2 regions of the Sphingopyxis chilensis genome follow, and region 2 is predicted to be linked to the other one. Evidence: predicted binding sites of a transcription regulator. Region 2 holds the regulator's gene; the other holds the start of a gene.
What was found. The regulator LexA, encoded in region 2, represses DNA repair genes until DNA is damaged. The targets are predictions, from matches to a motif close to GTTCCNCNCTTGTTCT.
Positions count from the first base shown of each region.

Region 1 (15,540 bases), 1.6 Mb from region 2:
GCGTCACGAATCTGGCGGAATCGAAGTCGCGTATCGAAGACGCCGATTTCTCGGTCGAATCGACGAACCTCGCGGCCGCCGGCATCCTGTCGCAGGCATCGACCGCGATGCTCGCCCAGGCGAACCAGAGCTCGCAGGGCGTGATGAACCTGCTCCGCTAAGTTTAGCGAACAAGTTTCAGGCTATATTCGGTTGGTCCCTTAGATAGCCTGATTGGATGCCCCGGCCCCCACAGCCGGGGCATCTTCTTTTTGGGCGATCGGCGGGCGATCGGTCGTCACGGCCGGTTTCGACCGGTTGCGGACCCACCCATCATCGTCACCCCGGACTCGATCCGGGGTCCATGACTTCAGCGCTGCGATGGATCCCGGATCAAGTCCGGGATGACGAAGGCTGGAAACAACCGGTTGCGGTTGCTCCGTATCCCCTCCCGCCTTCTTTAAACCGCCGTTCACCACCCCAGAGCCGACGCGCCTGCGGGCGACGCGGCTTGTCACCTGCCGCGCCTCAATGAAAATCCCTCGACTTGGGCAAGATGCGGACGTTGCGCGGATGGCCGTGCTTTGCCGCATGGCCGCGCGGCAGCTGCGGATGCCTGACCTCGTCGGCGCGGCAGACTTCGGGGTCGAAGCGCCGGTCGCTCCCCAGCGTATCGAGCATCGCCGTGCGGTCGACGATGCGCGTCGCCATCAGGTGGATCACGCCTTCCTTGCTCCGTTGCACTTCGCCCTCGGCGAGCATCAGCCGCGACGCCATGACGGCGCGGCGTTGGCGTTCGAAATGGCGCGCCCAGAGCAGGATGTTGACGATCCCGCCCTCATCCTCGAGCGTGATGAAGATCGCATTGCCCTTGCCGGGGCGCTGGCGGATCAGCACGACGCCGGCGGTGCGGACGATCGACCCGTTCTTCGCCGCCGCGACCTGGGTGGCGCTCAGCACGCCTTCGCGCTCGAAATCGCGGCGCAGAAAAGCCATCGGATGGCCTTTCAGCGACAGGCGCGTCGTCTGGTAATCGGTGAGCACATCTTCGACCATCGGCGTCGGCGGCAGCGCGGCATCCTCCTCGAAGCCCAGCTCGTTCGCCTCGGCCGCGCCGAACAGCGGCAACACCCCCTGCCGCACCCGTCGGGCGTCCCACAGCGTCGGGCGTCGGTCCTGCCCCATCGAGCGGCACGCATCGGCATCGGCGAGCAGGCGCAGCGCGCGCGATGGCAGGTTCGCCCGGCGCGCGAGTTCCTCGACCGAGGCGAAGGACGAGGATCGCGCATCGGCGATCTGCCTTGCCCATTCCTCGCGAAACCCGTCGACCTGCCGGAAGCCGAGCCGCAGCGCGAGACTGCCGTCGTCGCGTCGTTCGAGGCTGTTGTCCCAATAGCTCGCATTCACATCGACCGCGCGCACCTCGACCCCATGCTCGCGGGCGTCTCGCACGAGCTGCGCGGGGGCGTAGAAGCCCATCGGCTGCGCGTTCAAAATCCCGCAGGCGAAGACTGCCGGATGGTGGCATTTCAGCCACGATGAGACATAGACGAGCTTGGCAAAGGATTGGGCGTGGCTTTCGGGAAAGCCATAGCTGCCGAAGCCCTCGATCTGCTTGAAGCATCGGGCCGCGAAATCGGCTTCATAGCCGCGGCGCACCATGCCGCCGATCATCTTCTCCTTATATTGGTGGATCGTACCGGCATTGCGGAAGGTCGCCATGGCGCGTCGCAGGCCGTTGGCTTCGTCGGGGGTAAATTCGGCGGCGACGATGGCGAGCTTCATCGCCTGTTCCTGAAAGAGGGGGACGCCGCATGTCCTGCGAAGCAGATTGTAAAGTTCCTGCGGGTCGTGCGGCGGCGCGGGGGAAGGAAAGTCCACCGCCTCTTCCCCATTGCGGCGCTTCAGATAGGGGTGGACCATATCGCCCTCGATCGGTCCCGGCCGGACGATCGCGACCTGGATGACAAGGTCATAGAATTCGCGCGGGCGCAGGCGCGGCAGCATGTTGATCTGTGCGCGGCTCTCGACCTGAAAGACGCCGATACTGTCGCCCTTGCAAAGCATGCCATAAACGACCGGGTCTTCCGGCGGGACCGATTTGAGGTCGTGGTCGTCCAGACCGTGCAACCGCATCAGGTCGAAGCATTTGCGGATGCAGGTCAGCATCCCGAGCGCGAGCACGTCGACCTTCATCAGTTTGAGTTCGTCGATGTCGTCCTTGTCCCATTCGATGAAGGTGCGGTCTTCCATCGCGGCATTGTGGATCGGTACCGTCTCGTCGAGCCGGTCCTCGGTCAGCACATAGCCGCCGACATGCTGCGACAAATGGCGCGGGAAGGTCAGCAGTTGCGCGACGATCCACTGCAGTCGCGCAATATCATCCAGCTCGGGATCGAGACCGGCTTCGATAAAGCGTTCGACCGGCATCTCGCTGCCCCAGCTGCCCCAGGTCGTGTCGGCGAGCCGCTGCGTGACATCCTCGCTGAGCCCCAGCGCCTTGCCGGCCTCGCGCACCGCGCTGCGCGGCCGGTAATGGATCACCGTTGCGGCGATGCCCGCACGCCGCCGTGTGTAGCGGCGATAGATATATTGCATCACCTCCTCGCGCCGTTCGTGTTCGAAATCGACGTCGATGTCGGGCGGCTCGCGCCGTTCTTCGGACAGGAAACGCGTGAAGAGCAGATTGTTCGCGATGGGGTCGATCGAGGTGATTTCGAGCAGATAGCAGACGAGCGAATTGGCAGCCGATCCGCGCCCCTGACAAAGGATGGGCGGGTCCTGCGTGCGGGCGAAATTGACGATGTCGTGGACGGTCAGGAAATAGCAGGCGAAGTTGCATTTGCGGATGAGCGAGAGCTCCTCGTCGAGCACCTCCTGCCAACGGTCGGGCAATCCATCGGGATGAAGCCTGTTCGCGGCTTCCATCACCATATGTTCGAGCCAGCTTTGGGGCTCCCAGCCTTCGGGGACCGGTTCGTGCGGATATTCATATTCCAGGTCGCGCAGCGAAAAGGTGATGCGATCGAGAATCTTTCCGCTCTCGTCGACCGCTTCGGGGCAGGAGCGGAAAAGACGGCGCATTTCGTGCGGTGACTTCAGATGACGTTCGCCATTGGCGCGCAGCAGGCGGCCGGCATCATGGAGGTTCGTGCCCTCGCGGATGCAGGTGACGACGTCGTGGAGTGGTCGCTGCCCGCGCGTCGCGTAAAGTGCGTCGTTGGTCGCGAGCATCGGAATGCCGACGCGGTCGGCCAGGGATGACAGGCGGGCGAGATGGCGACGATCGCTGCCGCTCCTCGGCATCGTCGCGCCGAGCCATAGCGAGTCCGGTGCGATCTCTTTGAGGCGGCGCAACTTGGCTTCATCCTTCTCGCTCGCCATCGCGATCAGGATCATGTCTTCGCAGTGGATCAGCAGGTTTTCGAGCTTCATCACGCAGCCGCCTTTTGTCGTACGGCGATTGCCGATGGTCAGCATCCGCGTTAGCCGGCCCCAGCCATGGCGCGTGGTCGGATAGGCGATGATGTCGGGCGTGCCGTCGTCGAAAACCAGCCGGGCGCCGACGACGAGCTTTATGTCGGGGAACTCTATCCCGTCTTCGGCGGCATCGTCGCGCAGCTTGCGCAGCCCGGTCAGCGCGCGCACCACCCCCGCGACGCTGTTGCGGTCGGCGATGCCGATGCCGGTCATGCCGAGGGCGATCGCTTCCGCCACCATCTCATGCGGATGCGATGCACCGCGCAGGAAGCTGTAGTTGGTCGCGGCGACCAGCTCGGCGAAGCCCGTTTCGGGGCCGGTTTCGGGCGCATCGCTCATGCGAAGACTCCGTGGATATACCAGCGCGGGTCGGGCTTTTCGTCGTAGAGGCCGTGGCGAAAGAGCCAGAAGCGGCGGCCCTGCGCATCCTCGACGCGGTAATAGTCGCGCGTCAGCCCGCCATTGTCGCGGCGCCGCCACCATTCGGCGGCAATGCGCTCGGGGCCTTCGTAACGGCGGATCGCATGCGCCTGCCGACGCCAGCGGAACTGGTGCGGCGGGCCGTCGGGGACCTCCGCGATCACCTCGATCGGCTGCGGCGGGTCAAAGAGGTGGAAGGGGCGCGTCGGCGGCTCGCCGGGATCGGGTTCCTGCCAGGGCAGGGGCGCGGGGGCGTCGATCGCGGGCAGCTCGAGCTGCGCCTGCTCGGGGATATGCGTGTCGGCGGGTCGGAAGCGCCGCACGCGCCCGCGCCCGAGCCGCGTCGCCAACCGGTCGGCGAGTTCGTCGATCGCGGCGTCCTTCACCGCGCCGCCTTCGAGCTTGAGCTGGCTCGCGCCGAGCGTCTCGAGCCGCGGCACGGCGAGGCGGATCATGTCGAAGCCGAAGCCGGGGTCGAGCGGGTCGGCGAGGCCATCCATGCGCTCGGCGAAGAGGCGCATGACAAGGCCGGCGTCGCGCGTCGGATTCCCCGTCTCGATCGCAATCGTCCGCGCCAGGCCATCGCTGCGAAAGAAGGTCGCGCGGAAATGGCGCCCGCCCTTGCCGCGTTCGGCCAGGTCCTCGATCGCTTCGGCGGCGAGTTCGGTGAGGATTTTGGTCGCGTGGGCCGTGCTGCCCAGCGGCTCGGCGAAGCGGCGCTCGGCGACGACCGGCGGCGGTGCGATGCGCGGATCGAGCGGGCTCGGCGCATCGCCCAATATGCGGCGCAGCGCCATCGCGGCGTCGACCCCGAAACGCGCGGCGAGGTTCGCCATCGGGCGACTCGCAAGGTCGCCGATCGTCTTCAACCCCGCCCGCACGAGCGCGGTCGTCGCCTCGGCGTCGAGTTCGAGCGCGACGACGGGCAGGCGGCGGATCGCGCTGGCTTCGTCGGGGGCGGGACGCGCCTGATAGCGCGCGAGCGCGCGCGCGGCGTCGGCGGTGGGGCCGAGTGCATGGCGCAGCGTCATGCCGAGCCGTGCGAAGCGCATCTCGATGTCGGTGATCACGCCCGCCTCGCCACCCAGAAGATGTTCGGCGCCGGCGATGTCGAGGATCAGCCCGTCGGGGGCATCGAGCGCGACGAGCGGGGTGTAGCGCGCGCAGCCCTGCGCGAGCCGGTCGAGCCAGTCCTGATCGAGCACCGGATCGTGGGAAACGATCGTAAGGTCGCCTACCTGAGCGCGCGCATCGGCGAGCGGCATGCCGGGGCGCAGCCCCACCGCGAGCGCCGCCGCATCGACGCTCGCGAGGCGCATCGCACCGCGCTGTTTCTCGGCAAAGACGAGCGGTGCGTCAGGCCGCTTCGGCGCCGTGCGAAGCCATCGCTCGGCGGGCAGGAAGGGAAAGAAGAGTGCCAGATAGCGCCGTGTCGCCAGCATTTGGGCTGAAGCTTTGTTCGTCATGGTTCCAGTCCAGTCGCCAGCGCATCCCGGCGCCGCCGCCGCGCCAGCGCAGCAGTTCGAGGTCGAAGGCGGGCGCGCCGGGGGCGTTGGCTTCGAGGGCGTGGGAGGCGGCGGCGGCGACGCTCCAGCGCGTTTCGGCGACGCTCGGGGCCGGGGCTGCATTCAGCCGGAGCATCAGCAGCGTCGTGCCCGCATCGCGCGCGCCGAGCGCGAGGCGGCGTCCCGCCGTGAGGTCGAATAAAGGGAATCTGCCCCAGCTTTCGACGATCACCGCCGCCGACCCCGCGCAGCGGATCGCGTCATTCGCGCAGGCGAGCAACATCTTCGCATCGGGGGTCTCGACAAGAAGCAGCCGGTCGGGGTCGCCGCCGAGTTCGGCGATGCCGGGGGCATAGATATGACCGCTGCGCTTGCCGGCATCGCTTGTGCGTAGCCAGACGAGCGGCGCCCTGCCCGGCGTGCGCAGCGCGAGGAGTGCGGCGAAGGCGGCGGCGCTCGTCGCGTCGAGCGCGTCGGCGGCGAAAAATTCATGGCACCGCCCGACCGCGAGGCCGCCGCCCAGTGCATCGTCGAAGGATGCGTGTCCGCTCTTCAGCCAGCCCTCGGCCGGGCGGCTTTCGAAACCGCCACTGGCGGCTATCCGGGCGATGCGTTGGCGCAGCCCGGCGAGAGGGTAAGACGACTCGCGCATCATTTGTTCCTGATATGTTCTATTAGCGCTTTTGGGGTCGCGCTTGTCAAGAAGAGTCAGGATGATGGCTCTACACCTCGTCATTCCCGCTTTTGCGAGAATGACGAATGTGGTGGGTTAGGGCGTTTCCATCCCCGCGCGGCTGTCGCCGCCCAATGCGCGGAACAGCGCGATTCGCGTGCTGACGAGCAGCAATTGCGTCCCGATCTCGCTCCGCCGCGCCGAATAGAGGCTGCGCTGCGCGTCGAGGCTCGAGAGGAAGCTGTCGACCCCGCCCTTGTAGCGCGCATCGGTGAGCGTTGCCGTATCGGCCGCAGCCTCCGTATTCGCGGCCGCGGCGCGCACCCGCTCGGCGATCGTGCCTTGCACCGCGAGCGCGTCGGCGACCTCGCGGAACGCGGTCTGGATCGCGCCTTCATAGCTCGCGAGCGCGGCGTCGCGCTGCGCCTCGCTGACCGCGACCCCCGCGCGGCGGCCGCCCGCGTCGAAGATCGTCGCGCTGGCATCACCGCCCGCCGACCAGCTGAACGACCCGCTGTCGAACAGGCTGGAAAGCGCGTTGCTCGCGAAGCCGAGCAGGCCGGTGAGCGAAATCGACGGGAAGAGCTGTGCGCGCGCGACGCCGATATCGGCGTTGGCTGCGCGCAGGCCATATTCGGCCTCGATCACGTCGGGGCGGCGGAGCAGGATTTCGGAGCGGACCCCGGCGGGGAGCGCCACCACCGACGGCGTGACTTCGGTCAGACTGGTGGGGAGCCGCGCGCGGTCGATATCGCCGCCGACGAGCAGGCGGATCAGATTCTCGTCCTGCGCGAGCGCGGTCCGTTGCTGCGCGATCGAATCCTCGGCGGTGGCAAGGATCTGTTCGGCCTGGCGCAGGTCGGTGCGCGGCGCGACGCCGCCGTCGAGCCGCGCCTTGGTCAGCCGCACGTTTTCGCGCGCATTGGCGGCGGTGTCCTCGGCGATTTTCAGCAGGTCGCGGTCGGCGCCATAGGTCGCCCACGCGTCGGCGAGATTGGCGATCAGCGCGAGCCGGACGGTGCGCGACGCCGCCTCGGTTCCAAGCGCGCGGTTGCGGTCGGCTTCGGTCGCATTGGCGAGCTTGCCGAACAGGTCGAGTTCGAAGGCGGTGATGCCGCCGCGTAGCGAGAAATCGCCGCTGCCTCCGCCGCTTCCAGCGCCGCTGCTGGTGCCGCTTCCGCTCGAATCCGAATAGCCGGCGCCCGCGCTGATCCCGAGTTCGGGGAATTGCCCCGACCGCGTGACCCGCACCTGCGCGCGCGCGGCGGCGACATTGGCGTAAGCGACGCGCAGGTCGCGGTTGTTCGCGAGTGCCTGCTCGGTCAGCGACTGGAGTCGTGGATCGGTGAAGACGCTTTTGTACGAAAGGATCGGCAGCGCCGCCTCGCTCTGCAACAGATAGGCGTCGCCGGCGGGCCAGCTTTGCGGGACGGGCGGCGTCGGCAGCACTGTCTTTGGCGCGAGCGAGCAGCCGGCGAGCGCGAGCGTGCCCGCGAGCAGGAGGGCGCGGGTGCGAATCATGCCGGAACCTCCGCCGCGCCGTCACCCTTGTTCTTGCTGAACCGCGCGCGCGCCGCGGCGAGACCGTCGCGCACGCCGCGGCGGACGAGGACGAAGAAGAGCGGGATGAAGAAGATGGCGAGGAAGGCGGCGGTGAGCATGCCGCCGATCACCGAGGTGCCGATCGCGACGCGGCTGTTCGCGCCGGCACCGGTCGCGATCGCGAGCGGCAGCACGCCGAATATGAAGGCGAAGCTCGTCATCAGGATCGGACGCAGGCGGATGCGCGCCGCCTCGACCGCCGCCTCGATCACGCGTTTGCCCTTGCGTTCTTCCTGCTCGGCGAATTCGATCATCAGGATCGCATTTTTCGCAGCTAACCCCATCGTCGTAAGCAGGCCGATCTGGAGATAGACGTCGTTTTCGAGCCCGCGTAGGTTCACCGCGAACACCGCGCCGATCAGCCCCAGCGGGATGACGAGCAGCACCGCGAGCGGGATCGACCAGCTTTCATAGAGCGCCGCGAGGCAGAGGAAGACGACGAGCAGCGACAGGCCGTACAGCAACGGCGCCTGCCCCGAAGAGAGGCGTTCTTCATAGGAGGATCCCGACCAGGCGACGCTGGTGCCGGGGATTTCGTTCGCCATCCGCTCCATTTCGTCCATCGCCTCGCCCGAGCTGGTGCCGGGGGAGGGCTGGCCCGAGATTTCGAAGGCGGGGACGCCCTGAAAGCGCGAACTGCTGCTCGGCGTCGTCGACCAGCCGACGGTGGCAAACGCCGAGAAGGGCGACATTTGCCCGTCGGTCGAGCGAACGAACCATTGGCTGAGGTCTTCGGGCTTGGCCCGATAAGGCGCGTCGCCCTGGACATAGACGCGCTTGACGCGCCCCTTGTCGATGAAGTCGTTGACGTAACGCCCGCCCCACGCGGTCGCGAGCGTGTTGTTCACATCGCCATTGTCGATGCCATAGGCGGTCAGCCGCTGCGTATCGACGTCGATCTTCAGTGTCGATACGTCGGGCAGGTCGGACAGGCGCACCGAGCTCAGCTTCGGATTCTCGTTCGCCATCGCGAGCAGCTTTTCGCGCGCGGCGACGAATTCGTCGCGGCTCATCCCGCTGCGGTTCTGAAGCTGCATCGTGAAGCCTGCCGAATCGCCGAGCCCGCGCACCGCGCCGGGGACGAGCGCGAATATCTGTGCATCGCGCACGCCGGAGAGCGCGGCGCGCGCGCGCCCCGCGATCGCCTCGGCGCTCCGCTCCTCGCCGGGGCGCTCGTCCCAGTGGACTAGGTTCACGAAGCCCTGTCCGGTATTCTGGCCGACAGCGCCGCCGCCCCCGCCCCCGCCGGCGACAAGGAACAGCGCCCCGACATTCGCCTTTTCCTCGGTCAGCATATATTTTTCGACCATGTCGCGCACTTCGAGCGTGCGCGCCTGCGTCGCGCCCGCGGGCAGGCGGAACTGGACCGAAACGCGCCCCTGATCCTCATTGGGCAAAAACCCGCTCGGCAGACGGAGGAAGAGGAAGGCGAGGGCTGCGAGCAGCACGACATAGATGGCAAGGAACAGCCATTTGCGATCGACGACCTTCGTGACGCTGCCGACATAGCGGTCGACCGAGCGATCGAAGCGTGTATTGAAGCCGGTCTTGGCGCGCTCGAGAAAGGCGTGGACACGCGGGAAGCGACCGCCATTGCCCTCGTCGCCATTCTTCGGCTTGAGCAGGGTCGATGTCAGCGCCGGACTCAGGATCAGCGCGACGAGCACCGACAGCGCCATCGCCGAGACGATGGTGACCGAGAACTGGCGATAGATGACGCCGGTCGATCCGCCGAAAAAGGCCATCGGCAGGAACACCGCCGACAGCACGAGCGCGATCGCGATCAGCGCGACCTGCAATTCCTGCATCGACTGGATCGTCGCCTCGCGCGCCGACATGCCGGGATTTTCTTCCATTAATCGCTCGACATTCTCGACCACGACGATCGCATCGTCGACGAGCAGGCCGATCGCGAGGGTCAGTCCGAACAGGGTCAGCGTGTTGATGCTGAAGCCCAGCATATAGAAGATGCCGAAGGTGCCGAGCAGCACGACGGGCACCGCGATCGCGGGGATCAGCACCGCGCGCCAGCTTTGCAGGAAGACGAACATCACGAGGATCACGAGCAGGATCGCCTCGAACAGCGATTTCTGCACTTCGCTCACCGACAGCTTGATGAAGGTGGTCGAATCATTGGCATAGCTGTAGGTCAGGCCGTCGGGGAAATCGGCGCCAAGCTCGGTCATCCGCGCCTTGACGCGGTCGGCGGTCTCCAGTGCGTCTGCCCCCGGCGACAGCGAAATCGACATGCCCGCGCCCGGATGGCCGTTGATGCGCACGACCGTGCTGTAATTTTCGGCGCCGATCTCGACCCGTGCAATATCCTTGATCCGCACCGTCGCGCCGTCGGGCAGCGTTTTCAGCACGATATTCTCGAATTGTTCGGCGGTCTGCATCCGCGACTGGGCGGTGACCGTCGCGTTGAGCATCTGCCCTTCGGGCGCGGGGAGGCCGCCGACCTCGCCCGCCGCGACCTCGCTGTTCTGCGCGGTGATCGCCGCGACAACATCGTTCGGCATCAACGACACCGCGGCGAGCCGCTGGGGATTGAGCCAGATGCGCATCGCGTGCGGCGATCCAAAGACATTGACGTCGCCGACGCCTTCGACGCGCGAGAGAGGGTCCTGGATGTTGGAGGACAGATAGTCGGACACGTCCTGGAACGAGCGTGTGTCGGTGGTGTCGTAGACGCCGACGAGCAGCAGCGAATCCGAATTGGACTTGGTGACGCGCACGCCCTGTTGCTGCACCTGCTGGGGCAGGCGCGAGACCGCCGACTGGATCTTGTTCTGGACCTGCACCTGCGCGATGTCGGGGTCGGTGCCTTTTTCGAAGATCGCGGTGATACTCGCCTGTCCGCGCGAACTCGACTGCGAGCTGAAATAGAGCAGGCCGTCGATCCCGGTCAGCTGCTGTTCGAGAACCTGCGTGACGCTGTTCTCGATCGTCTCGGCCGACGCGCCCGGATAAGTCGCGCGAATATTGACCTGCGTCGGCGCGATGTCGGGATATTGCTCGATCGGCAGCGAAAAGAGCGCGCCGACGCCGCCGAGCATGACGATGATCGCCAGCACCCAGGCAAAGATCGGCCGGTTGATGAAAAGACGCGACATGGGGCGCTATTCGCCCTTCGTTCCGGCGCCGCTGCCCTTGGGCGTTCCGACCCGCTGTGCGCTGCTCGCGGGCACGGGGCGGACGGCTGCGCCCTGTCGCAGATTGCCGATTCCCTGCGTGATCACGCGCTCGCCGGGTTTCAGCCCGTCGGTCACGACCCAGTTGGCACCGGACGTGCGGTCGGCGACGATCTTGCGCCGCACCGCCTTGTTATCCTTGCCGACGAGATAGACGAAGGCGGAACCGTCGAAATCGCGCTGGACCGCGGCCTGCGGCAGCAGGATCGCCGACGGGTTCACCGCCTGGTCGAACATCGCGGTCACGAACATGCCGGGCAGCAACACTCCCGTGGGATTGGGGAAGCGCGCGCGCAGCGTCACGGTGCCGGTCGCTTCGTTGACCGTGACGTCGGAAAACTGGACCGTCCCGGCAAAACCATAGGTGCTGCCGTCCTCGAGGCGCAGGCGCACCGACGTGCTGCCGGCATCGACCCCGCCGCTTTCGATCGCCTGGCGCAGCGTGGTAAGCTCCGCGCTCGATTGCTGCATGTCGACATACATCGGATCGGTTTGCTGGATCACCGCGAGCGGCGTCGCCTGGCTCGCGCTGACGAGCCCGCCCGGCGTCACGAGCGATCGGCCGATGCGGCCGCTGATCGGCGCGGTGATCGTCGCGAAGCGCAGGTTGATCCGCGCGGTTTCGAGCGCCGCGCTATTCTGCGCGACCGCCGCGCGCGCCATCCGCGCCTCGGCAAGTGCGTCGGTATAATCCTGCTCGGCGACCGCCTGCATCTTGGCGAGTGGTTCGAGGCGGCGGGCGCGCTCTTCGGCCGCCTGCACGCTGGCGCGCGCGCTGGCGAGGTTCGCAGCGGCCTGATCGACCCCGGCCCGATAGAGGCTGGGGTCGATCTGATAGAGCGGCTGGCCCGCGCGGACGAAACCGCCCTCGGTAAACAGGCGGCGGCGGATCAGGCCATTGACCTGCGGGCGCACTTCGCTCGTTTCATAGGCGACCGTGCGTCCGCCGAGCGAGGTGGTGACGGGCACCGGCTGGACCGCGACGCTGACATAGCCGACCTCGGGCGCGCCACGTCCGCCCTTTTCCTCTTCGGCGGAACAGGCGGCAAGACACAAGGCGATGGCACACAGGGCTCCGGCACGAAGCAGCGGCCTCTTGTCCAGCATAGGGATTAATCTCGTTTCAAGTCAGAACGGGGAGGTTTTACGCCTATTCAACCCATTGCCCCGCCGCTGGCAAGCCCAATGGGCGCGTTGCGACAATTTGCGACAATTTTTCGGTTGGCAGCGATCCCGCGCGCCGCGGGCGAAAGTTGTCATACTAATGGGATAGTTGTCATACAATTTTTGCTTGACACGCGCTCGCTGTTTCCCGCATCATTCGTGACACCGGTTACCAGTTCCGGGCAACGAAACCGAAAATGGATGCGCGTTGGCCGGCTCGCAAGGGAATGGCCGTCAGACGCCATCCCCGTGGGAAATCAGGGGCGATCGGGCGACTTGCCCGTTGCCGGGTGGGAGGATGGAAATGGCTATTCAGGCAAGATGGGGTGCGGGAACATTGGCGAAGCTCGCGGGCGGCGCATCGCTGGCCGCGCTGGCAATGGCGCCGGCTTGGGCGCAGGACACCACAGCGTCAGCCCAAGAGGATGCGATCGTCGTCACCGGCATTCGTGCTTCGCTCGAACAGGCGGCCGACATCAAGCGCGAGGCCGATCAGGTGCTCGACGTCATCACCGCAGAAGACGTCGGCAAGCTTCCCGACGCGAACGTCGCCGAAGCGCTGCAACGTGTCACCGGGGTCCAGATTACCCGCGTCTTCGGCGAAGGCCAGTCGGTCTCGGTCCGCGGCCTGCAACAGGTGCGCGTCGAGGTCGACGGCCGCACGTTGCTTGGCTGGTCGGCGCGCCTGTCGCCGCCCGAGAACGACCAGCTCGGCCGCTCGTCGGGCCTCGATTCGGTGCCGTCGAGCCTGTTCGGTCGCCTCGAAGTGCGCAAGTCGCCGCTCGCGAGCCAGGCCGAAGGCGGGCTCGGCGGCACGGTCAATCTCGTCACCCCGAAGCCGCTGTCGTTCAAGGAGCCGACGATTTCGGTGCGCGCGCAGGGCGTCTATTCGGAAAATTCGGACAAGTTCGAACCCGCGATCACGGGCTTCGCGACGACCAAATTCGCCGACGGCCGCATCGGTGTCATGATCGCGGGCGAATATCAGAAGCGCACCTCGACGACGCAGACGTTCGAGCGCAACAATTTCCTCGACCGCAATTACACCGCCGGCGGGACGACCACCGTCCAGCCGACGCCGGTGCTGCTCCAATATGAACAATTCACCGTCGATCGCTCGCGGCTCGGCCTCAACGGCGCGATCCAGTTCGAGGTAACGCCCGAATTCACGATCACCGCCGACGCGCTTTACTCGAAGCTCAAGACCGGGCGCCGTCAGGATTTCTTCGCCTTCCGCCTGCCCACCGGCGCCAATCCGGTGACGGGTGCCGTCGTCGAGGACGGCATGGTCGTCGCGGGCAACGCAAACGGAACGGTCACCACTGCGGGGCAGATCCGCAACGAACCGACCGAAAGCTTCCTCTACGGGCTCAACGGAAAATATGAGAGCGACGGGCTGACGATCGAGGCCGACGGCTATTACAGCAAGGGCACGATCGACCAGACGATCCAGATCATCACCTTGCAGGGGACCGCCGCCGTGCCCGGCGCGTTCGATTTCCGCGACCAGACCATCCCGTCGCTGACGCTCGGCGTGACCTTCGACCCGACCGATTACGTCTCGTACAATCCCGCGAACAACGGCGTACGCAGCAACCGCCTGCGCGGCCTGCTCGAGGAATGGACGGGCAAGCTCGACGTCGGTTACGAGACCGCGGGCGGCGTCACGATCGCGGCGGGGGTGCGCTATACCGACCTCCACGCGCGCTCGAACGCCTTCCGCAGCCAGGTCACGCCGACGCGTGAGGAGATCGAACCCTATCTGAAGCTTGTCGATGCGGGCGATTTCCTGTCCGACATCCCGGGCACCTTCCCGCGCAGCTTTTTGAGCACCGCGCCGACCTTCGACTATGTTTTCACGCGCGCGCAGGCGGCCGAACCCAACCCTGATCCGAACGGGCGTTCGACGTTGCTGCCCAACCTCCAGCGCGACTATGACTTCAGCGAAAAGACGGTCGCGGGATATCTGATGGTGTCGGGAGAGGGCGAGATCGCCGGAATTCCATACAAGGCGAACGCCGGCGTGCGCATCGCCTCGACGCGCCTGTCGGTCGATTCCTATGTCAACGTCGGCGCCGTCAGCACGCTGGTCACCGACAAGAACCGCTATACCAATGTGCTGCCGAGCGCGAACATCGCCTTCAACGTCACCGACGATTTCCTGATCCGCGTCTCGGGCTCGCAGACGATGCAGCGCGCCTCGATCGCCGATCTTGCGCCATCGACCTTCTTCAACGCAACGAACCTGTCGGTCACCGGCGGCAATGTGAATCTCGAACCGCCGATCGCGACGCAGGCCGACATCAGCTTCGAATATTATACGGGGAAAAGCTCGCTGATCTCGGGCGCGCTTTTCTACAAGGACATCAAGAATTTCATCGCGAACTTCGTGACCACCGGCGTCGACCTCGATCTCGACGACCAAGGCCGCGAATTGACCTTCTCGCGCCCCGAAAATCTTGCGAGTGCGAAAATCAAGGGGTTCGAGATCGGTATCCAGCAGTTCATGGACTTCCTGCCGTCGCCGCTCGACGGTTTCGGTGTGATCGCGAACTACACCTATTCGGATGCCGAGGATAACGCCGGCTTCCCGCTCGTCGCGGTGTCGAAGAACAGCTACAACGTTGTCGGCCTTTACGAGAAAGGCCCCTTCTCGGCGCGCCTCGCCTATAATTACCGCGACGAGGCGGTGTTCGAATTTTCGCAGGGGCGCCCAAGCTTCGTCGGCTCGCGCTCGCAGCTCGACGCGCAGGTCGGGCTCGACATCACGAAGAATATCGCGCTGTCGCTGCAGGCGCAGAATCTGCTGCCGAAGAAATCGGCGACGACCGAGTATAGCAATTTCAACACGACCGCGCTCAACAGCTATGCGCTGTCCGAACGGCGGTTTTCGGTCGGCGTGCGCGCGAAGTTTTAAAACGGGTCCCCGGCATGGCGGCGCCCCGCCTTTCACTGGTCGCGCGCCGCCATGCCAAAGAGCCGCAGGGAGTTATCGGGTTATGATTTCGGGTGATCGGCGTGTGCGCCTTGTTTCGGTTCTGGCGCTGGGCGCGGCGCTGACTTTCCCGCTTCAGGCGCAGCCTGCAAAATTGCCCGAAATTCTCTCGGACGCCGCGACAATGGCGGCGAATCCGCTGCCCGACTTCAGTTATGCGGGCTATGGCTTCGGCCTCGCCGCCATCCCCGCCGACGCGGGAACGATCATCGAGATCACCGACCATGGTGCGATTCCCGACGACGGGCTCGACGATAGCAAGGCGGTGTTGCGCGCGCTCGCCGCCGCCAATGCGGTGAAGGGCAGGGTAACGCTGCGTTTTCCCAAGGGGCGCACGCAGATCACCGAAGTGCTGCGCATCACGCGCAGCGACATCACTCTCGACGGCGCGGGCGATGGTCCGGGCGGCAGCGAGCTCTGGTTCCCGCGCCCGCTGAAGCTGATCGACAAGAGCCATGATTATGACGAACTGCGCGACTATCTGGTGCGCGAGAAGAAGCAGCAGGTCGAGCCCCAGCATAATATCGACTA
Region 1 is NZ_CP142394.1:3,737,008-3,752,547, forward strand. Features, by position in the region: gene VSX79_RS17705 (flagellin N-terminal helical domain-containing protein) at 1-161, shown strand, start outside; gene VSX79_RS17710 (error-prone DNA polymerase) at 508-3,798, opposite strand; gene VSX79_RS17715 (Y-family DNA polymerase) at 3,795-5,321, opposite strand; gene VSX79_RS17720 (ImuA family protein) at 5,236-6,036, opposite strand; gene VSX79_RS17725 (efflux transporter outer membrane subunit) at 6,154-7,578, opposite strand; gene VSX79_RS17730 (efflux RND transporter permease subunit) at 7,575-10,772, opposite strand; gene VSX79_RS17735 (efflux RND transporter periplasmic adaptor subunit) at 10,779-11,957, opposite strand; gene VSX79_RS17740 (TonB-dependent receptor) at 12,319-14,931, shown strand; gene VSX79_RS17745 (hypothetical protein) at 15,014-15,540, shown strand, end outside.
Region 1: a site for LexA is predicted at 6,042-6,057, ahead of VSX79_RS17720 (ImuA family protein). Genes of this name have one in related genera too.

Region 2 (15,540 bases):
CGCCCGACGAGCTTTTCGACGCGCGGCGCGACGAGGCCCGCAAGGCGGGCATCGTCGGCCTCGCGGATGTAGTGGCCGTTGAGATTCTCGAGCTTCTTGAAGTCGAAGCGCGATGGCGAGCGGCCGACATGATCGAGGTCGAACCACTCGGTTGCCTGCGCGCGGCTGATGATCTCGTCGTCGCCGTGCCCCCAGCCGAGGCGGAGGAGATAATTGTTCACCGCTTCGGGCAGATAGCCCATGTCGTCGCGATAGGCATCGACGCCGAGCGCGCCGTGCCGCTTCGACAGCTTCGCGCCGTCGGCGCCGTGGATCAGCGGAACATGGGCGTAGACGGGCTCGCGCCAGCGCATCGCGCGAAGCAGCGCCAATTGGCGGAAGGCGTTGTTGAGATGGTCGTCGCCGCGAATGACGTGGGTCACGCCCATGTCGTTATCGTCGACGACGACGCTGAGCATATAGGTCGGCGTGCCGTCGCTTCTGAGCAGGATGAAATCGTCGAGCTCGGCGTTCTGGACGGTGACCTCGCCCTGCACCCGGTCGGCGATCGTCACCGCGCCGTCCTGCGGGGCGCGGAGGCGGAGGACGTGGGGCACCGACGGGTCACCGTCGTCGCGATCGCGCCAGGGGCTGCGGACACGGAAAGGCTGGCGCTTTTCCTGCGCCTCGGCGCGCATCGCGGCGAGCTCGTCCTGCGTCAGATAGCAGCGATAGGCTGCGCCGTTGGCGAGCAGTTCGTGCGCAACCTCGGCATGGCGCGGTGCGCGGGCGAACTGGTACACGGTCTCGCCGTCCCAATCGAGATCGAGCCACTGCATCCCGTCGAGAATCGCGTCGATCGCGGCGTCGGTCGAGCGTGCGCGGTCGGTATCCTCGATGCGGAGCAGGAACTTGCCGCCGTGATGGCGCGCGAAGAGCCAGTTGAACAGCGCGGTGCGCGCGCCGCCGATGTGCAGATAGCCGGTCGGCGAGGGCGCGAAGCGGGTCACGACGTCGGCGCCCGTCGCTTCGGGGGTCGCTTCGACCGCTTTGGGTTGGTTTTCGGTTGCCACTACGGCCTCTTTCACTCACTTTGCCGCCCTGTTGGACGGGGATCGGGGGTGCCCCTAGCATGGCGACAAGTCCGCTTCAAACGCCCATTTCGACGCGCTGGGCGGCGGCCGCGCGACGGGCGGGCGAAGCGCTGGAAGCGCGTCTCGAAGCCGAGCGCGAACGGATCGGGCTCTGGCTTCCCGTTGCGTTGGGCGCGGGGATCGCTGCCTGGCTTGCCTTGCCTGCCGAGGCGCATTGGACCGGACTGTTGCTCGCGCTGGCGGCGGGCCTGCTGTTCGGGCTGCTGATCGGTTGGCAGAGCCGGCTCGGCCGCACGCTCGTCGTCGGATGCGGCGCCGCGGCGGCGGGCGTCCTGCTGATCTGGATCCGCGCGCTGTCGGTCGCGGCGCCCGTGCTCGCGGCGCCGGTGACGACCGCATTTCCCGCCGTCGTCGAGCGCGTCGAGCTGCTTCCGGCCAAGGGACAGGTCCGCATCCTCGCGCTGCCGCAGCGGCGAAGCGACCTGCCGCCGCGCGTGCGCCTGACGCTGCGCGCCGAGCAGGCGGCGGGGCTTGCCGAGGGCGAAACGATCGGCGTGCGCGCGCGGCTGATGCCGCCGCCGACCGCGAGCCTGCCCGGCGGCTATGATTTCGCGCAGCGCGCGTGGTTCGACGGCATCGGCGCGGTCGGGACGATATTGGGCGACGTGTCCCGCGTGCCGGGGACGGGCGCGGCCTCGCCGCCGCTGCGCGCGCGGCTGAGCGCGCATATCCATGGCGAAGTCGAGGGGTCGGCGGGCGGCATCGCGGCGGCGCTGGTGACGGGCGATCGCGGCGCGATCGGCGAAGCCGACGAGGAAGCGATGCGCCGCAGCGGGCTGGCGCACCTGCTGTCGATCAGCGGGCTGCACGTGACCGCCGTGGTCGGCTTTGCGATGCTGCTGGCGATGCGGCTGTTTGCGCTCAGCCGGCGGCTGGCGCTCGCGGGCTATGTGCTGCCGCTCGCGGCGGCCGCGGGGGCGATCGCAGGCGGCGGCTATACCTGGCTCGCCGGCGCCGAGGTGCCGACCTTGCGCTCGTTCATCGCCGCGCTCCTCGTCCTCGTCGCCTTTCTGATGGGGCGCGAGGCGCTGACGCTGCGGCTGGTCGCCGCGGGCGCGTTGATCGTGCTGGTCTGGCGGCCCGAAGCGTTGGCCGGGCCAAGCTTCCCGCTGAGCTTTGCCGCGGTGACCGCGATCGTCGCACTCCATGAAAGCCGGCCGATGCAGCGTTTCCTCGCGCGCCGCGAGGAGCCGCGGGCGTTCCGGCTGGGTCGCGGGGTGGCCGGGCTGCTGATCACCGGGCTGGTCGTCGAGGTCGCGCTGGCGCCGATCGCGCTGTTCCATTTCCACAAGGCGGGGCTTTATGGCGCGCTTGCCAATGTCGTCGCAATCCCGCTCACGACCTTTGTCATCATGCCGGCGGAGGCGCTCGCGCTCCTCTTCGACAGCGTCGGGCTGGGCGCGCCCTTCTGGTGGGTCGCCGAACAGGCGCTGAAAGCCCTGATCGCGTTGGCGCATGGCGTGGCCGACGCGCCCGGCGCGGTCGCGACGCTGCCGAGCTTTCCGCCATGGGGCTTTGCCCTCGCGGTCTTCGGCGGGCTCTGGATTTTGCTGTGGCAGACGCGCTGGCGCACCGCCGGGGCGGTGCCGCTGGCGATCGGGGCGGCGGCACTGCTCGCCGCGCCGCGCCCCGACCTTCTGATCACCGGTGACGGGCGCCATATCGCGGCGGCGCTGCCCGATGGCGGCTATGCGCTGCTGCGCGACCGCGCGGGAGACTATGTTCGCGATACGGTCGCCGAGGCGGGCGGCGTCGACGCGCCCCTATTGTCGCTCGCCGAGCTGGACCATGTCGAGTGCAATCGCGATTTCTGCCGCTGGACGCAAGGCGAGGGCAGGGCGCGGCGCGTCATCCTGGCGTCACACGGGCGCGACCGGATCGACGGCGCGGATATGGCCGCGGCCTGCGCCGCCGCCGATGTCGTGATCAGCGACCGCTGGCTGCCGCGCGAATGCACGGCACGCTGGATGACGATCGACCGCGACAGCCTTGCCGAAACCGGCGGGCTGGCGCTTTATCTGGGCAATAGGCCCCGCGCCGTCGCCGCGCTGCGCGCGGGCGACGAGCATCCGTGGCGGCTGCCGCAGCAGCTTAGTGGTAACGACGAAGCAATCCCGACAGGCGCCCTTGCACGATGACGCGTTCGGCGGGGTAGCGCTGCGGCTCATAGGCGCTGTTGGCGGGGTCGAGCCGGATCATCTGGCCTTCGCGGCGGAAATATTTGAGCGTTGCGTCCTGCCCGTCGACGAGCGCGACGACGATATCGCCCTCGCGCGCGGTGCTCGCCTTCTGGATCAGCGCATAGTCGCCGTCGAAAATGCCCGCTTCGACCATCGAGTCGCCCGATACCTCGAGTGCATAATGTTCGCCCGACCCGAGGAGCGCGGCGGGGACAGCGAGATTGTTGTGATCCTCGAACGCTTCGATCGGCACACCGGCGGCGATCTTGCCGTGGAGCGGCACCTCGACGATGTCGTTCGCCGCGATCGGCCGCATCGCCGGCGGGTTTTTGCGCAGCGGCACGACATTTTCGCGCAGCGGCGCCGCGGATTTCGCCGCTTCGGGCACTTTCAGCACTTCGAGCGCGCGCGCGCGATTGGGAAGGCGGCGGAGGAAACCCCTTTCTTCCAAGGCGCTTATCAGCCGGTGTATGCCCGATTTCGACTTGAGGCCGAGCGCCTCCTTCATCTCTTCGAACGAGGGCGAAATGCCGCTCGAGTCGAGGCGTTCCTGGATGAAGTGGAGCAGTTCATGCTGCTTCGCGGTCAACATCGGTCGTTCTCCATGATGACCCGTTGCGAACGGGCCGGACATAGCAGGAACGATAGTGGAACAAACCGGAACTTGTCAAGCGATGACGATATAGTCCGCCATCGCCCCGGCATCGCGGGCGGGCGCGCCGATGTCGCGGATCAGCAGCGCATTGGCCGAGGCGAGGGGGAGGGTGCGACCGCTTTCCTGGCCGGTCATGGGTATGAGCCGGCCGTTTTCGAGGCGCGCGCGCAGATAATCGCGGCGCGTGCCGCCTTCGCCGAGCGGCGCGGCGAGGGGCGCCTGATGCGCGGGCGGCAAGGGATCGCTTGCCCCGGAAAGATGGCGGACGAGCGGCAGCAGGAACAGCGTCGCCGTGACGAACGCCGACGAGGGATTGCCGGGAAGGCCGAGCAGCACCGCCTCGCCCAGCGTTCCGGCGATCAGCGGCTTGCCGGGCTTCATCGCGATCTTCCAGAAAGCGAGCCGCCCGCCAGCCTCGTCCAGCGCGCCGCGGACATGATCGTGATCGCCGACCGACGCGCCGCCGACGGTCACGATGACGTCGTGACGGCGCGCCAACTCCTTGAGAATTCGGGCAAGGGTCGCGCGATCGTCGGGGACATGGTGCGCGAGGACGGCGCCTTCGGCGTCGCCCGCGAGCATCGCGGCCAGCATGGCGCCGTTGCTGTCGGGGATCTGACCGGGCGCGAGCGGGTGTCCGGGCCGGACAAGTTCGTCGCCGGTCGTCACGATCGCGACGCGCGGGCGGCGGCCGACGCCGAGCGCGCCCGCGCCGCTCATCGCCGCGGCGGCGATCGCGCCGGGCGTCAGACGCGTGCCCGCGGCAAGCAGGCGATCGCCCGCGGCGAAATCGGCCGCACGCGAGCGGACATGGCGCCCGCGCGCGCCGGGGCCGTCGCGCGCCAGCGTCAGCGCGCCGCCATCGCGCACGACATCCTCCTGCACGATGACGGTGTCGGCGCCGGGGGGAAGCATCGCGCCGGTGAAGATGCGCATCGCCTCACCGGGAGCCACGCTGCGGTCGGGCGCGCCGCCTGCGGCGCTTTCGCCGACAATGATCCAGGGCCCCGGCATGTCGCCGAAGCGGATCGCATAGCCGTCCATCGCGGAGAGCGGCGCGGCGGGCTGGTCGCGCAAAGCGACAACGTCGTCCGAAAGGTGGCGGCCAAGCGCTTCGGAAAAATCGATATTTTGATTTCCGAGCGGTTCGCGAAGCGCGAAGAGCCGCGCCTGCGCCTCCTCGACGGCGAGCAGCCCGCTCATCCGGCGCGCCAGTCGCCCGAGCGACCGCCGCTCTTTTCGAGGAGGCGGATGTCGCCGAGGATCATCGCGCGGTCGAGCGCCTTCGCCATGTCGTACAGGGTGAGGAGTGCGACCGAGGCGGCGGTGAGCGCCTCCATCTCGACGCCGGTCTGGCCCGCCGTTTGGACGACAGCTGTGACGGCGATACCATTGTCTTCCCACGCGAAATCGACGCCGACCTTGGTCAGCGCGAGCGGGTGGCAGAGCGGTATAAGGTCGGCGGTGCGCTTTGCGGCCATGATGCCGGCGATGCGCGCGGTCGAAAGGACGTCGCCCTTGGGGGCATTGCCGCTGCGGATCGCTTCGAGCGCCTCCTGAGACATGGTGATGCGCCCGCCGGCGACGGCGCGGCGCTGCGTCGCGGGCTTGGCGCCGACATCGACCATCGACGCTGCCCCGCTTTCGTCGAGGTGCGTCGGTCGCGTCATGCCGCGGCGCCCTCCAGCAGCGCCCTCGTTGCCGCCGTGACGTCATCCTGGCGCATCAGGCTTTCGCCGACGAGGAAGGCTTTTACGCCGCTTTTGGCGAGCCTTTCGCAATCGGCGTGGCTCGCGATGCCGCTTTCGCCGACGAGCAGGGTGCCCGGCGGGACGCGCGTGGCGAGGCGTTCGGTGACCGCGAGATCGGTTTCGAAGGTCCGCAGGTCGCGGTTGTTGACGCCGATCAGGCGCGATTCGAGCTGGCTCAGCGCGCGGTCGAGTTCGGCTTCGTCATGCACCTCGACGAGCACGTCCATGCCGCGTTCGATCGCTGCCGCCTCGATCTCCTGCATCATGCCGTCGTCGAGCGCGGCGACGATGATCAGAATTGCGTCGGCGCCGATCGCGCGCGCCTCGGCGACCTGCCAGGGGTCGACCATGAAATCCTTGCGGAGCACCGGAAGCGCGCAGGCGGCGCGCGCGGCGATGAGGTAATCCTCATGCCCCTGAAACCAGGGCGCGTCGGTCAGGACCGACAGGCAGGCGGCGCCGCCTGCCGCGTAGGCGCGGGCGTGGTCGGCGGGATCGAAATCCTGCCTGATCAATCCTTTGGAGGGCGAAGCTTTCTTGATTTCGGCAATCAGGCCGAAGCCGCCGGCGTCGATCCTGGCGTGCAGTGCTTTCGCGAAGCCGCGCACGGGGCCGGCGTCGATCGCGTCGAGGTCGGAGAAGGAGCGCAGAGCGCGGCGCTCGGCGACTTCTGCGGCTTTGGCAGCAAGTATCTGGGTAAGCTTGTTCATTTATAGGCGATCCAGCAATTGAGCAGCGCATTGGCGAGACCCTTGTCGATCGCCTCGGCGGCTTCCTCGACGCCCTCGAGCAAAGTGTCGGCGGCGCCGGCGACGACGAGCGCCTCGGCGGCGTTATAGAGCACCGCGTCGCGATAGGCGCCGGGTTCGCCCTCGAGCAGGCGGCGAAGCGCCCTGGCATTATATTCGGCGTCGCCGCCGCGGATTTCATCGAGCGAGCGCGTGGTCAGGCCCGCATCGGCGGCGGTGCTGCGCTGCATCCGCACGCCTTCGGGCGTCACGACCGCGACCTCGTTGCCGCCCGCGAGCGAGAGTTCGTCGAGGCCCTCGTCGCCCGAGATCACGCGCGAATGATCGGTGCCGAGCCGGTGGAGCGCCTCGGCATAGACGGGAACATAGGCGGGGCGCGCGATGCCCACGAGCTGCCGCGTGACGCGCGCGGGATTGGCGAGCGGGCCCATCAGGTTGAAAATCGTCCGCCGCCCGATGGCCCTGCGGATCGGCATGATGCGCTTCATCGCCGGGTGGCGGGTGCCGGCGAACAGGAAGCAGATGCCGAGGTCGGCGAGCTGTTCCTCCGCCATGCGGTCGGCGCGCTCCATGTCGAGGCCCAGTGCCTCGAGTGTGTCGGCCGCTCCTGATTTCGAAGAAGCCGCGCGATTTCCATGCTTTGCGACCGGAACCTCGCACGCCGCGACGACGATCGATACCGCGGTCGAAACGTTGAGCGTATGGTGGCCGTCGCCGCCGGTGCCGCAGACGTCGATCGCGCCCGTCGGGGCGTCGATGGGAATCAGCCGGTCGCGCATCGCCTGCGCCGCGGCGGCGATTTCGACCATCGTTTCGCCGCGGTCGGACAGCGCGATCAGGAATTCGGTGACCTGTTCGTCGCTCGCGCCGCCGTCGAGCATCGTCGCGAAGGCGTCGGCCGCCTCGTCATGATCGAGCAGCACCGAGGGGTCGGGGAAGGGGCCGAAGCGGCTCATGCCGCCTTGCGCTCGCCGACCGGCAGCCCCGCGATCTTCAGAAAATTGGCGAGCATCGCGTGGCCATGCTCGGTCGCGATGCTTTCGGGGTGGAACTGGACGCCGTGGATCGGCAGTTCGGCGTGGCGGAAGCCCATCACCGCGCCGTCGTCGCTCGTCGCGTTGATCAACAGGCGCTCGGGAATGTCGACGACCTCGAGGCTGTGGTAGCGCGTCGCCTGAAAGGGCGAGGGCAGGCCCGCGTAGAGCCCGCTGCCGTCGTGGCAGACGGGCGAGGTCTTGCCGTGCATCAAATGGCCGCGCTGGACGGTGCCGCCGAAATGCTGGCCGATCGCCTGGTGGCCGAGGCAGACGCCGAGCAACGGACGCCGGGTTTCGGCGCAGGCGGCGACGAGGTCGAGGCTGATCCCGGCTTCGTTCGGGGTGCAGGGGCCGGGCGAAATCAGGATCGCGTCGGCGCCGGTGGCAAGAGCCTGGGCGGCCGTGAGCGCGTCGTTGCGCTCGACGCGCACCTCGACCCCGAGCTCGATCAGATAATGAACGAGGTTGAAGGTGAAGCTGTCATAATTGTCGACGACGAGGATCATGGAGGGCGCACTAACGCTTTTGCAGGGGTTGGGGAAGGGATAGAAGCTTGTGCGGGCGCAAACCCAACTTCGTCATCCGGACGGTGGCATAGCGGGCCTACTCCGCCATCAGCCGTGCGACATCGTCCTTCCAGAACTTCGCCCATGTGTGGGTGCTGTGTCCCTTGGTTTCGGGGCTCGCGGGGATCAGGATGAAGCGCGCCCTGTTCATGCGCGCCGCCGCCTTTTCGGTGATGCCATAGGCGGGCGGGTTGATGAAATCGTCGGCCGAATTGATCCACAGGACGGGCACCTCGATCTTTTCGAGGTCGGGCCAGGGATTGTAGGTCCGCGAGCTGTCGAGCTGATAGATCATGTCATTGGCGTCGCCGCGGCCATAGGCGCGCGCGAAGGCCTCGTCCTTGTATTTTTCGGCGGCTTCGCGCGTCGGATATTGCGCCTGCAACGCATAGGGGTTGGCGCCCGCGATCAGGAGGAGCGAGGCAGCGGTGCGCAGGCCCGCGACGGGCGGGGCGGTATAATCGCCGCCGTTCCACTGCGGGTCGGCCTTGATCGCGTCGATCGCGAGCGTGCGCCACATGCGGTTCTGACCCGCGATCTCGACGGGCAGGCAGGCGAAGGGCGCGAGTTTTTCGGCGAAACCGGGGCGCGTCTCGCCCCAGACGAAGGCGTGCATGCAGCCCATCGACGTCCCGAGAATGAGCTTGAGCTTCTTCACGCCGAGCTTTTCGGTCAGCATCCGGTGCTGCGCGCCGACCATGTCGTTATAATCGTAACGCGGGAATTTCATCCGCAGGCCGTCGCTCGGCTTCGACGAGCCGCCATGGCCGATATTGTCGGGCAGGATGATGTAATATTTGCCCGTATCGAGCGGCTGGCCGGGACCGAAGAGTTCGTTGGCGAACTGCGGCTGGAAGAATTGCTTTCCGGTCCCGCCGGTTCCGTGGAGGATCATCACCGCGTTGGTCACATCGCCCGCGGCGTCGCGCCGCGGCGTGCCGAGCGTGGTGTAATGGATCTTGAGCTCGGGCAGCTTTTCGCCGGTCGCGAAGGCGAAATCCTTGAGGACCGCGTCACCCTCGACCGCGCCGTCGATCGTCTGTGCGTGCGCGGCGGCGGCGCTGGTCAGGAGAAGGGCGAGCGAGGCGAGAATCTTGCGCATGAAAGCGACGCTAGCCGGTTTGCCCGGCCGTGATAAGCCTCCCGCATCGCGCCGCGAAAACGGCCGCGAACCGCTTTTGCCTCTTCGCTAGCGCCCGATCTGCGCCGCCTTGTCGCGAAGGTCCGCCGCGGCCTGCGCTTTCCCGCGCTTTTCCAGCAATCCCGCGTAAAATTCCATGATCCCGGCGTTGAGCGGCTGCAACCGATAGGCACGGTCGATCAGCAGCAACGCGCGCGCATCGTCGCCCTTCGCCGCCCAGGCGCGCGCCAGTTCGCGCAGGATCACCGCGTCGCGGTCGCCGATCCGCCGGCGCACGCGGTCGAAATGACCGATCGCCCGGTCCCAATGCCGAAGGTCCATCGCGAGGTGCCCCGCCAACCGGTCGGCGGCGATGCTCGACGGCTGCCCGTCGCGCAGCGCCAGGATCGCGGCGCCCGATCCCGCGACATCGCCCGCGCGATACAGCGCGTTGGCGAGGCGTAGCGTGGTGCGCTCGCCGGCATCGATGGCGCGCGCGGCGCGATAGGCCTCGACCGCCAGGTCGAACCGCCCGCCCGCCAGCGCCGCGTCGCCGAGCAGGATATGCGCGTCGGCGACGCCGCGGTTCGCGTCGCGCAGCTGCATCGCGCGCCCGATCGCCCGCGCGCTATTACCGCTCGCCAGGTCGACCGCGATCGCCGGGATCGCCTTGGCCGGGTCGAGCGGGGCGGCATCGGCCGCCATCGCGACCAGCCCGTAATCATCGTCGATAGCGAAGGGAATGGCTTCGCCGGGACTGAGCGCCGCGGCGCGCCCCAGATAATCCGCCGATTCCATATCGCGCCCCAGCTCCGCCGCCGCGCGCGATGCCAGGATCAGCGACCAGCTGTCGGCGTCGGGACGGCGGGTGAGCGGCAGCAGCGCCTCGCGCGCGGCGTCGGCATCGCCATCGGCCCATTCGGCGGCGGCAAGGATGCGCCGCGCGGTGAAATTATGCGGCTGCTCGGCGAGCAAGCGGTCCGCCCAGTTTGCCGCGACCGCCTCGCCGCCCAGTTCGAGCTCGACGATAGCGCTCAGCAGCATGAAGGACGGCTGTTCGTCGAGTTCGCCGCGCGTGCGCTGGAGCAGGCTGCGGGCCAGCGCATATTTGCCCACGCGCGCCGCGAGCACCGCCTGCAGATAATAGAGGCGCGGATCGCGCGGCACGATCGCTGCCGCATGGCGCAGCGCCGCCAGCATGTCGCGATACCGGCCGAGGTCGCCGAGCGTCGCGGCCTGGTCGATGAGCGCGTCCGCATTGTCGGGGTTGGCGACGAGCGCTTCCGCATACCAGCCAAGCGACGCTTCGAGTCCCTCTTCGCCGCGCACGAGATTCGCCTTGAACGCCAGCGCCGCGCTGTTCGCCTTGTCGAGTTCGATCGCATAATCGACCGCGTCGCGGGCGCCGAGCGTGTCGGCGTTGGCCTCGCGAAAGCGCGCGACATCGACCCACAAGGCCGAGCTGCGCGGCAATTCGTGCACGGCCCGGTCATAGGCCTCGCGCGCTGCGGCGAGGTCGCCGTTCGCAAGATGGACATCGCCCGCGACCCACGCCGCTTCGCCCATCATTTCGGGAATGACCGGCCCGCCTTCCAGCGTATCGAGCGCGCGTGCGCCTTCGCCCTGCATCGCGTAGGCGCGGGCGAGCAGGGGCCGCAGCGCCGCATCGTTGGCGCCGGCACCGAGCGCGCCCTTGACCGCCGCTTCGGCTCCGACCCCGTCGCCGAGCCGGATCGCCACCCGCGCCAGCGCGACGCGCCGCGCTATGTCGTCCGGATCGTCGGCAATCGCCGCCTGCAGTGCCGCGCGGTGCTGTTCACCGGCCTGGCGCGGCGTGGCCGGTCCGCCATCGCCGCACCCCGCGAGCAGCAGCGCCGCCACGAACGGCGCACCGGTCCAGACGCGGCGAAAGTCCATTCAGCCCTGCATCCGATATTGTTTGAGCAGGTCGTAGAGCGTCGGCCGGCTGATCCCGAGCAATTTCGCCGCGAGCGAGATATTGCCCTCGCTTTGCGTCATCGCGCGGCGGATCGCGACGCGGTCGGCGGCCTCGCGCGCGCTGCGCAGGTTGAGCCACGCCTCTTCACCGTCGCGATCGTCGCCCCCCGCCATATCGAGATCCTCGCGCATCACCAGCTTGCCGTCGGCCATGATTACGGCGCGCTTGATGCGGTTTTCAAGCTCGCGGACATTACCGGGCCAGCGTCCCTCGTCGATCGCCTGCAGCGCGTCGGGGGCGAAGCCCCGCACGCCGGGATTCATCTCGGGCGCATATTGGTGGAGGAAATGCCGCGCGAGCAGAACCGCGTCGCCGGGCCGCTCGGCGAGCGGCGGGATCTTCACCACCATTTCGGCGAGCCGGTAATAAAGATCGTCGCGAAAGCTCTGCTGCGCGATCATCGCGTCGAGGTCGCGGTGCGTCGCGCAGACGATTCGCGTATCGACGGGAATCGCCTTGCGTCCGCCGATGCGCTCGATCGTCCGTTCCTGCAGGAATCGCAACAGCTTGACCTGCAGCGGAAGCGGAATGTCGCCGACTTCGTCGAGGAACAACGTGCCGCCATGCGCGAGCTCGATCTTGCCCTCGGTCGTCTTGACCGCGCCGGTGAACGCGCCCTTTTCGTGCCCGAACAATTCGCTTTCGAGCAGATTTTCGGGGATCGCGGCGCAGTTGATCGCGACGAACGCGCCGTCACGCCGCGCGCTGGCCTCGTGCAATCCGCGCGCGAGCAATTCCTTGCCGGTGCCGCTCGCGCCGAGCAGCATGACCGACACGTCGAGGTTCGCGACGCGCTCGATCGTGCGCGCGACCTTCAGCATCTCGGGCGCGCCGGTGATCATCCCGCCGAGCACATGATTGTCGCCCGCGCCGCGTTCGGCGAGCCGCGCATTCTCGACCTCCAGCTCGCGCACATGGAAGGCGCGCGCGACGATCAGTCCCAGTTCGTCGATGTCGATCGGCTTCTGATAGAAATCCCACGCGCCGTTCGCGATCGCGCTCAGCGCGCTCGCCCGCTCGCCATGCCCCGATACGACGATCACCTTGGTGTCGGGCTTGACCTCGAGGATCGTTTTCAGCGTCCGGAATCCCTCGCGCGTGCCGTCGGGATCGGGCGGCAGGCCAAGGTCGAGCGTCACCACATCGGGCTCGTCGGCGCGCAGCATCTCGATCGCGGCGTCGTGATCGCCCGCGACCAGCACCCGATAATCCTCATAGGCCCATTTGAGCTGCGCCTGCAGCCCGGCGTCATCCTCGACCACCAGCAATGTGCGCAAACCGGTCCCGCCCTCGTTCATTTCATTCCCGCTTTCATGATCCGTGCATTGTCCGCGGCCTCGCCGTGCGCATCGGCGAGCGGCAGCCACAGCGTGAAATTGCTGCCCTTGCCCGGTTCGCTCGCCACTTCGATCGCGCCGCCCATCGCCTGCGCGATCTGCAGCGCCTCGAACGCGCCGAGCCCGAAACCCGAATCCTTCGTCGACACGAACGGCTTGAACAGCTCGTCGCGGATGAACGCGTGCGTCATGCCGCAGCCCTGGTCGATCACGTCGATACGAACGCGCCCCTGTTCGGCGACCGCAACGACCTGAACCGGCGTCTCGGGCGCCGACGCGTCGATCGCGTTGGACACCAGATGCTGGACGATCTGGCGGATCGCGCCTGCCTCCGCCCACGCCGACAATCCGGCCTGGCAGCCGACGAACAGCGCGCGGCGCGGGCGCATTTCGGCCGCGACCTCGTTCAGTACCGGCTCGACCAGCGTGCGGCCGGGCTCGGCCGCGGGCCCGCGTTCGCGCGGCGACAGGCGAACGAGCAGGTCGCTGAGCCGCCCGGCCGAAATCTTCAGCGTCTGCGTCATGTCGGCGCGGAATTCGGGCTTGTCGGCATGGCGCTCGGCATTGCGCGCGAGCAGCGACAGCTGGCTCGCCAGATTCTTGATGTCGTGCATGATGAAGGCAAAGCGGCGGTTGAATTCATCGAACCGCCGCGCCTCGGACAGCGCGCGCTGGCTCTGCGATTCGGCCAGATAGCTCGCCGCCTGCTGTCCCGCGATGCGCAGCACGTCGAGATCCTCCCAGTCGAGCGCCCGCGACGCCGGCGGACGGTGCAGGACGGCGATCGCGATCATGCGCTGGAAATGGAGGACCGGCACCACGACCCAGGCGCGCGTGTCGGCGATCAGCCACTCGGGGATCGCGAGATCCTCGCCCTCCGCCTTGTCGCCCGGCGCGCCCCGGCGCTCGGCGTCGAGGTCGACGATATGCTGCGTTTCCTGAAGCATGAAGGCCGAACGCAGCGACAGGCTGGCGTCTTCGCTCACGCCGCCGGGCCAATGCCATTGCTCGGCGACGCGGAAACCGCCCGAGGCGGCGGGCAGCATCAGCAAGGCGCCCGGGCTGCCCGTCAATTGCGCGAGCGCCTTCGCGACGCGCCGGTATAGGTTGCGATCATCGTCGCCGTCCCCTTGCGCCAGCGTCGCGGTGAACCGCATCCATTCGGCGCGATAGTCGTAGCGATGCTCGAAGAAATGCTTGGAGATCATCACCGACAGCCATGCCCGTGCGCGCGAAGAGGCGAGCATGAGCCCGCCGGCGCCGAGCGCGACGACGAGTGAAATTGCCTGCGCCAGCTCGGCATAATCGCTGCCGACCGCGCGCGCGATCGCGCCGGTCAGCGCGATCAGGATGAGATAGGTGGCAGCGCCCAGCAGGATCAGCGACCGCGTCGCCGCCGTGCGCGACAGCCGCATCCGCTCGCGGCCGATGTCCATCGCGGCAACGACGTGGATCGGCACGGTCAGCAGGGCGACCGCAGGCAACAGCGCGATCAGCGTCGAGGCTTTCTCTCCGGTCAGGGCGCCGATCAGCTGGACGTTGAGTTCATAGGCCCAGAGCATGGCGAAACCGCCCGCGACCGCCATCACCGGCATCCGCAGCCCGCCGCTCGCGCGGCGGACGCCGCCGTCGAGGATCAGGAGTCCGCCGATCGCCACGATCATCGCGGTGAAGGTCAGCGTCGGTTTCATCCACGGCGCGGCGGCGGTTCCTGCGCGCAGGTGCGCCGCCGCGCCGAGCAGGAAGGCGAGCAGGCAAATCGTCGCGAGCATACGCAGGATCAGGCGGAGCGGGCGCGGCATCGGCGCGCGCGATGACCAGAATGTCGCCGCAAGCCAGCCCAGCATCGCGCCGTCGCGGATCATCTGGACGGCCAGCGCCTCCGACGATCCGGGCGAAAAGATCGCCAGCGCCGCGCACCACAGCGCGGTCGCCGCTGCTGCCAGCACCTGCCAGCGGGGTGCGGGCATCAGCGCCGCCATGCGCGCGCGCGGCCGCATCAGCAGCCACAGCGTGACGCCCGAAAAGCCCGCCAGCGCCGCGCCGGACAGGATCTGCGACAGGGCCGCGAGCGCGTTCACGCTAGCGCGCTCCCTCCGGCCACAGCACGACGCGCACGGTCTGGAGCAGGATCAGAAGATCGAGGAAGGGCGAATAATTCTTGGCGTAATAAAGGTCATATTCGAGCTTCACGCGCGCATCCTCGACCGACGCGCCATAGGGATAGTTGATCTGTGCCCAGCCGGTCAGGCCGGGTTTCACCATGTGCCGTTCGGCATAATAGGGCAGCTTCTTTTCGAGCTCCTCGACGAAGCTCGGCCGTTCGGGGCGCGGCCCGACGAAGCTCATCTCGCCTTTCAATACGCACCAGATCTGGGGCAATTCGTCGATACGCAGCTTGCGGATCACCCGTCCGACGCGCGTGATCCGCGGATCATTCTCGCTCGCCCACACCGCCTTGCCGGCGGCTTCGGCGTCGGTGCGCATCGAGCGGATCTTGAAGATGTCATAGGGTTCGCCGAACAGGCCGACGCGCGGCTGGCGGTAAAAGACCGGCCCGCGGCTATCGAGCACCACCGCAATTCCCGCGACGATGATCAGCGGCAGCCCCACGATCAGCACGATCAGGCTGGCAAGGATATCGAACAGGCGCTTGCCGACTTTCGAAATCCGCTGCCCCGCCGAAAAGCCGTCGGAAAAGATGAGGCCGCTCGGGTTCGTGGTCGCGAGGTCGACGCGCCCGGTCTCGCGCTCGATGAAGCTCGCGATATCGTTGACATGAACCCCCGTCGTCTTGACGCGCAAAAGGTCGTTCAGCGGCAGCGCGTTGCGGCGCTCCTCGAGCGCGAGCACGACTTCGCCGGCGCGCAGCGTCACGACATGGTCCGACAGATTGGCTATCGCATCGCGCGGGATCGCGCCGGCGACCGTCTTTTCATTGGCGCTCATTGCGATGAAGCCGACCATTTCGAGCCCGCTGCCCGGCGCGTCGGCGAGCGCCGCCAGCCGCGCG
Region 2 is NZ_CP142394.1:2,115,290-2,130,829, reverse strand. Features, by position in the region: gene gltX (glutamate--tRNA ligase) at 1-1,052, opposite strand, end outside; gene VSX79_RS09750 (ComEC/Rec2 family competence protein) at 1,112-3,271, shown strand; gene lexA (transcriptional repressor LexA) at 3,225-3,905, opposite strand; gene VSX79_RS09740 (molybdopterin molybdotransferase MoeA) at 3,981-5,171, opposite strand; gene moaC (cyclic pyranopterin monophosphate synthase MoaC) at 5,168-5,638, opposite strand; gene trpC (indole-3-glycerol phosphate synthase TrpC) at 5,635-6,429, opposite strand; gene trpD (anthranilate phosphoribosyltransferase) at 6,426-7,424, opposite strand; gene VSX79_RS09720 (anthranilate synthase component II) at 7,421-8,011, opposite strand; gene VSX79_RS09715 (alpha/beta fold hydrolase) at 8,109-9,173, opposite strand; gene VSX79_RS09710 (tetratricopeptide repeat protein) at 9,261-11,108, opposite strand; gene prsR (PEP-CTERM-box response regulator transcription factor) at 11,109-12,488, opposite strand; gene prsK (XrtA/PEP-CTERM system histidine kinase PrsK) at 12,485-14,608, opposite strand; gene VSX79_RS09695 (TIGR03013 family XrtA/PEP-CTERM system glycosyltransferase) at 14,610-15,540, opposite strand, start outside.